3 regions of the Pseudomonas sp. A34-9 genome follow, and region 3 is predicted to be linked to each of the others. Evidence: riboswitches for the same ligand, from Rfam matches in the RefSeq annotation. Region 3 holds a riboswitch; each other region holds the start of a gene.
The links. A riboswitch is a leader RNA that binds a small molecule or an ion and turns the genes downstream of it on or off. The one in region 3 is predicted to bind cobalamin.

Region 1 (2,260 bases), 1.0 Mb from region 3:
CCGGCGCTGCGAACCCAACGGCCGGTGGCAGCGCTACCTCGCAACTGCTGGCCAGTGCATCGGCGGCAGCGTCGAGACGCACATCGAGATCATTCAGTTCACTGGCCTGCACCAGGCCGAGGTGGCGACTCGGCAGTTCGATACCCGTTTCGCGGGACAACGCACCGTACCAGCGCAGCCCTTCCGTGAGACTGCCTTCGAGCAATTGCGCATGACGCAAGGTGCCGACGCGATTGGCGAGCACACCGGCAAACGGCAGATCCGGTTGATACTTCGCCAGACCCAGCGCCAACGCGCCAAAGGTCTGCGCCATGGCCGTCCCGTCAATCACGCCAAGCACCGGTACACCGAAGTGCCGCGCCAGATCGGCGCTGGACGGCGTGCCATCGAACAGGCCCATCACGCCTTCGATCAGAATCAGGTCCGCCTCGGCGGCGGCTTCCCACAACAGACGACGACTTTCCTGCTCGCCGACCATCCACATGTCCAGTTGATACACCGGCGCACCGCTGGCGCGCTCGAGAATCATCGGATCAAGGAAGTCCGGGCCGCATTTGAACACGCGCACCTTGCGCCCCTGATTGCGATGCAAACGGGCGAGCGCGGCGGTGACGGTGGTCTTGCCCTGACCGGAGGCCGGCGCGGCGATAAGGACCGCCGGGCAGTGACGTGGTTGATTCAAAGTTCAACGCCTTTCTGCGCTTTGATGCCGGCCTGGAAGGCGTGTTTGAGCATGCCCATTTCGGTGACCGTGTCGCCCATCTCGATCATTTCCGGCTTGGCCGCGCGACCGGTGACGATCACGTGCTGCATCGGCGGACGCGCCTGCAGATCGCTGAGCACCTGATCGAGATCGAGATAACCGTGCTTGAGGGCGATGTTCAATTCGTCGAGCACCACCAGACCGATCGATGGATCACGCAGCAGCTCGCGAGAGACTGCCCACGCGGCTTCGGCAGCGGCGATGTCACGCTGGCGGTCCTGGGTTTCCCAGGTGAAGCCCTCGCCCATCACATGGAAGCGCACCTGCTCGGGGAAGCGGCGGAAAAACAGCTCTTCGCCGGTGCTGTTGCGGCCCTTGATGAACTGCACCACACCGCACTGCATGCCGTGGCCCATGGCGCGGGCGAGCATGCCGAACGCCGAGCTGCTTTTGCCTTTGCCATTGCCGGTCAGCACCAGCACCAGGCCGCACTCGTCAGGCGAGTTGGCGATGCGTTCGTCGATCACGGCTTTTTTGCGCTGCATACGCGCCAGATGGCGTTCGTCGCGCTCGGGGGAATCAGTCATGGGGGAGCTCTCCGTTGAGGCTGGATAACGGCGGGCAGGCACAAGAATAGACGGCAAAAAGCCTGGCATCGCCCACCGTGATGCCGCTGGATGGATCAGGCCGGTCTCCGGGCTCATGAGCGGCGTTCGCCAGACTGCGCGCCTTCCCGCTTTGAGCAGTGGCATTTGACGCAGTGTTCACTCATTTACCGTTGCGGGGGCAGCGCCGGGATCGTGGTCGATCTTCGCTTGAAGACAACCCTCACCGGCTTCCCTGTTTCACTCTGTCGACGCAGGTCACAGAGCACCTGAAACAAGCCGCGAAGGTTAGAGGGTTGGGGGTGGAGCGTCAATTGAAGAGGGGGCCATCGGGCGAATAACTGCCGTCGATCAACTATCTGACGCCAATCTTGTGCCACACTGATACAAATGATATCAAAGAGCCATGCTTTTCCCGAAAAGCCCACCACAACAATAAAGGATGATGACGATGCAAGGCATGATCATCAGCAACCCGCGCCTGGAATTCCTGCGCCCGGTGCTTGAACGCTGGTTTGACTGTATCGACCGTTACAACACCGTGCGCGGCGACAGCGACACACCTTACTGGCATGACGAGAAAGCCAATCTCGGATTGCTCACAGCGGCGGCGTGGATGGCCGAGCTGGTCACGCTGAACGACACTGCCACGCGCAAACAGAACGAAGAGGGCGAACGCAATGCCCGCGCCGATCTGTTTCTCGCCGGCGCCGAAGACCGCGCCTTTATTCAGGCCACTCAGCGCTGGCCACGGGTTACCAATCTCAACCTGACCCAAGCCCTGCTCGACATCACCAACGACGCCAGGCGCATCAGCTATGCCAGCGATCTCAAGCTCGGCTGCCTGTTCGTCGCACCGCAAAAAGCCCAGCACAGCGCCAGCCCCGAAGAGCTGCAGGACATGGTCGACGACCTGCAAAAGGAACACACCTGCGCGGTCGCCTGGTATTTC
Region 2 (2,260 bases), 750 kb from region 3:
GGACCAGCCCGACTTTGAGTGCCTGAGCCAGCAGGCCGTTGGCGATGCCGCCGAGTTTCAGCCCGGCGCCGGCCTTGAAGCTCAAGGTCTGCGCGCCATAACGATGGGCGAAGATGTCCATGTCCGGCACATCAACATTGGCCAGCAGGCGGGTGCCCATCTGCGGCATTTTGCGCAAGGTCAGGTCCAGCCAGCCCGACACCTCATGCACCTTGCCGTTTTTAAGTTGCTTGATCGGTTTGCCGGCGTAGGCGAGCACGCCTTCGATGGTCGACAGCCCCGGCATTTTCGCCGATGAGGAAATGCCATGCTCGATCGAATCAATGCGTGAAAAGTGCTGGCGCTGCTCATCGATGATCGCGGACGACAACGTCGGCACCGAGCTGCAACCACTGAGGATCGCCACGCCGGCCTGCTTCGCCCGCGCATCGAGAATGCCGATGCCGTTGACGAACGTGCGGCAGTCCGCCAGGTCGCAGTAGTTCACGCCGGCGTCGATGCAGCTTTCAGCGAGCGCATAGGATTGCCCTTGAAACGGCCCACCGGTATGGACGACCAACTGGATGTTCAGCGCGCGCAATGCGGACTTGAATTCGCCACCCATGGCATCGCCGCACCAGCCTTCGCAGACGTTGCCCGATTGATTGTTCAGCTCATCGACTTTGCGCTGCAACTTGTGCGGATCACGCCCCGAAAGCACCAGACCGATGTCCGGCATCAGCGCCAGATGCCGGCACACGATGCTGCCGAAATTTCCATAACCACCGACCACCATCACCCTGAACGGCATGCAATTTTTCCCTAAGTCATTCCCTCACACAGGCGTGCAGGATATAGGGCCGAACGCCGGCAAGCCATTCAGATCAATGGCTGCCGCTCTTGCGCGCCCGTGCAGCAGTGAACTAGCGGGCACGCCACTGCCAAGTTGACGAACGGTCATTCGAATGTTCAGATGCCGCCCAGTTTCAGGTGTCCCATGCCGCCGTGCATGGAGTGAAACGGGAAACCGGTACGTTCTTTTCGAACAAGTCCGGTGCTGCCCCCGCAACGGTATGCGCGTGATGCTTTCGATAGACCACTGTGGCCATGCGGCCATGGGAAGGTGAAAGCCTCGATACGCGCGAGCCCGGAGACCGGCCTGGAATGTCTGTTTGGCAAAATCCTGCGGTGGGCGGGCATGGGCCGGTATTGGCTGTGCGCGATGCCTTCTCCTGCATGCTCTTCTGCGAAGATACTTTTCGAGAAGACAATGATTCGACCTTTCTACACCTCGGCTCCAACCCTGTTGTTCGGCTGCCTGTTCAGCCCTCTGCTGCTGGCGGATGACGCGCCACTGGAACTCAATCAGCAAATCGTTTCCGCACCGTCGGTGGAATCCACCGCTGTCGCCGACATGGCGAAGTTCGGCAGCAAAGTCGAGATCGTCACCCGCGAACAGATCGAGCGCGCCGGCCCCAGTGCCGATGTCAGCCGCGTCATGCAGATGTTTATTCCCGGCCTGTACGTCGCGCCGAAAAACGGCCCGTTCGACTACGGCACCTATTCGCTGCTCGGCGGGCGCAACGACGACACGTTGATCCTGCTCGACGGTGTGCGCCTGAACAATCGCCTGTACGGCGGCCTCTATCTGGACACCCTGCCGGCCAACGCCATCGAACGCATCGAAGTGCTCAAGGGCGGCCAGAGCCTGTTGTTCGGTACCCAAGCCGTGTCCGGGATGATCAACATCGTCACCCGCAGCCCGCAGTCGCGCAAAGCCGCCGGCGAAGTGAACCTGGGCGTCGACAGCTTTGGCGGCACCACCGAAGACGCCCGGGTCGAGAATATCTTCACTAACGGTTTCGGCGATCTTGGTTTGCTGGCGTATGTCAGCCACAACGTTTCCGACGGTTACCAGCCCTATCGCAACCGCGACATGAACAACGTCAGCGAGAAGCACCGCGCCTACGAAGTCACCACATTCGGCGCCAAGGCGATTCAGTCGTTTGGCGATGATTCGCGGCTGGAACTGTTCTACCAATACGCCGACGCCGACCTCGACTTCGCCCGCCCGGTCGACAACCACAACACCACCAACGACCGCGTGCAGCAGATCGCCACGGCGACCTTCGAGCAGGCCATCAATGAGCGCCTGAGCTACTTCGTCAAAGGCCATATCAACGACTGGGACACGCGTTATACCCGCGTCAACAACGTCGAAGGCGGCGGTACCAGAGTCGTTAACCACAACGACTATTGGGGCTTCACCGACTGGGGCGTG
Region 3 (2,260 bases):
GGAGTCGCCGCTGCACAGAATCACCAACTCGGCGGGGGTCTGGCCAAGGTCGGCAATGTTGTCATCCGAGACGAAACCGCCGGGCTGGGTCCTGAGCAGGTGCATGGTTTAAACGCTGAGCGCGGCGCGCAGCTGCGCTTCGAGTTGCGCGGCGTCGAGTTCCTGGCCGATTAACACCAGACGCGTAATACGTGCTTCATCGGCACCCCACTGACGGTCGAAATGCTTGTCGAAACGCGTCCCCACACCCTGGATCAGCAGGCGCATTGGCTTGTTCGGGATCGCGGCGAAACCTTTGACACGGAGGATGCCATGCTTGACCACCAGCTGCGTCAGGGCGTCGAGCAGCAGGCTTTCGTCAGCTTGCGGCAGTTCGATGGAGATCGAATCGAAGGCGTCGTGATCGTGGTCATCGTGGTCGTCATCGCCTTCACCATGGTGGTGATCGTGATGGCTGTGGCGGCTGTCGATGTGTTCTTCGGAACCGGCGCCGAGGCCGATCAGCACGTCCAGCGGCAGACGACCGTTGCTGGCTTCGATGATTTTCACCGCCGGTGGCAGCTCTTCGGCGACTTCCGCGCGAACGCGAGCCAGATCTTCCGGGCTGGTCTGGTCGGCCTTGTTGAGGATGACGAGGTCGGCGCTGGCCAGTTGGTCGGCGAACAGTTCGTGCAGCGGCGACTCGTGATCGAGGTTCGGGTCGAGTTTGCGCTGGGCATCGACCTGATCCGGGAACGCGGCGAAGGTGCCAGCGGCCACGGCCGGGCTGTCGACCACGGTGATCACCGCGTCAACGGTGCAGGCGCTGCGGATTTCCGGCCACTGGAAGGCTTGTACCAGCGGTTTCGGCAGGGCCAGGCCCGAGGTTTCAATGAGGATGTGGTCGAGATCGCCGCGACGGGCGACCAGCTCGCGCATCACCGGGAAGAATTCTTCCTGAACGGTGCAGCACAGGCAGCCGTTGGCGAGTTCGTAAACGCGACCGGTGGCTTCTTCTTCGGTGCAGCCGATGGTGCATTGCTTGAGGATTTCACCGTCAATGCCCAACTCGCCGAACTCGTTGACGATCACTGCGATGCGACGGCCCTGAGCGTTGTCGAGCATGTGCCGCAGCAGCGTGGTTTTGCCCGAACCGAGGAAGCCGGTGACGATGGTGACGGGGAGTTTGGCCAGTGTTTTCATCGGTATGCCCTTTGGCAAGCGGCGGGCATACGGGACGAGAACCGGCAACGCGCGTGCGTGCCCGGAGAGTTCGCCACCGGATCACCCCGCCCGGTTGAATTGAGAATCTGTGACGAGGCAGGTCTCCTGGCTGACGGTGTTCAGGCGCTGGGCCTGGCGTTTGCTGCGCCTTCCCGCGGGCTCCTGGATTGAGCTGGCAGTGGCGTGGCAGCGAACTTCACCGTTCACAGTTGCGGGGGCAGCCGCGGCATTGACCGCGTTCCCTTCTTAGCTTCGGCAAGGGCCGAAGAACCTCGAATGCGCAAGGCTACGCATGGCTTGCTTATGGGTCAATGTTTGGATTGGGGGCATATCCGTTGCTGCGGGTGCTGCCGCTGGCGGTTTCGCTCTTACAGTGAGTCCCTTTTTCAAACGCCAAAAAGGAACCAAAAGGCTTTGCCCCTGGCGTACGGCACTTCGCTGAGGCTCAGTGTTCCCTCGCTACGGTGTCCATCCGGGGGCATCGCCTACGGTTTGCTTCGCTGCACCTCCTCTCGATGTATGCGGCTGCGCCGCACGGCGCTGCGCGCCTACCCCCGGATGAACACCTCCGCTCGGCCTGCCGATGGGGCAAAAGATCAAAAGCCAAAGCAAGATCAAGAGCCAGATCAAGAGCCCCTCACCCTAGCCCTCTCCCCGAGGGAGAGGGGACTGACCGAGGTGTTTGGGCGGGCGACGCCGACGTGAAATACCGAGTCGAACTCAGGTTTTGAAAATCCCGAAATGATCTGGTCAAACGATACTGGACACAGTTATAGGGTTTTGTTCATTTCTCATGCCGCCAGGGCCTCCATGGCTACCGGAGTCCTATAACCGTTGTGGCTGTGCAGCCTGATCCGATTGTAATAGTGGGTCAGGTAGCGCAACACATCGGTACTGGCTTCGTCTTCGTTTCGGTAGCCGGCCTTGGGTATCCATTCAGATTTCAAACTGCCAAAGAAACGTTCCATCGGAGCGTTATCCCAGCAGTTTCCCCGTCGACTCATGCTTTGTTTTATCCGCATGTCCGACAACGTTTCACGGAACATTTTGCTGCTGT

Region 1: linked by a shared signal. The riboswitch ahead of cobO (cob(I)yrinic acid a,c-diamide adenosyltransferase) and the one ahead of cobW (cobalamin biosynthesis protein CobW) in region 3 are both predicted to bind cobalamin.
Region 2: linked by a shared signal. The riboswitch ahead of P3G59_RS16700 (TonB-dependent receptor) and the one ahead of cobW (cobalamin biosynthesis protein CobW) in region 3 are both predicted to bind cobalamin.

What each region holds. Positions count from the first base shown of each region.
Region 1 covers NZ_CP119967.1:1,983,140-1,985,399, reverse strand. The annotation lists gene P3G59_RS08890 (cobyrinate a,c-diamide synthase) at 1-682, opposite strand, end outside; gene cobO (cob(I)yrinic acid a,c-diamide adenosyltransferase) at 679-1,290, opposite strand; cobalamin riboswitch at 1,371-1,596, opposite strand; gene P3G59_RS08880 (hypothetical protein) at 1,760-2,260, shown strand, end outside.
Region 2 covers NZ_CP119967.1:3,748,568-3,750,827, forward strand. The annotation lists gene P3G59_RS16695 (saccharopine dehydrogenase NADP-binding domain-containing protein) at 1-790, opposite strand, end outside; cobalamin riboswitch at 951-1,157, shown strand; gene P3G59_RS16700 (TonB-dependent receptor) at 1,250-2,260, shown strand, end outside.
Region 3 covers NZ_CP119967.1:2,998,112-3,000,371, reverse strand. The annotation lists gene cobN (cobaltochelatase subunit CobN) at 1-105, opposite strand, end outside; gene cobW (cobalamin biosynthesis protein CobW) at 109-1,182, opposite strand; cobalamin riboswitch at 1,281-1,493, opposite strand; one part of gene P3G59_RS13355 (IS3 family transposase) at 1,995-2,260, opposite strand, start outside.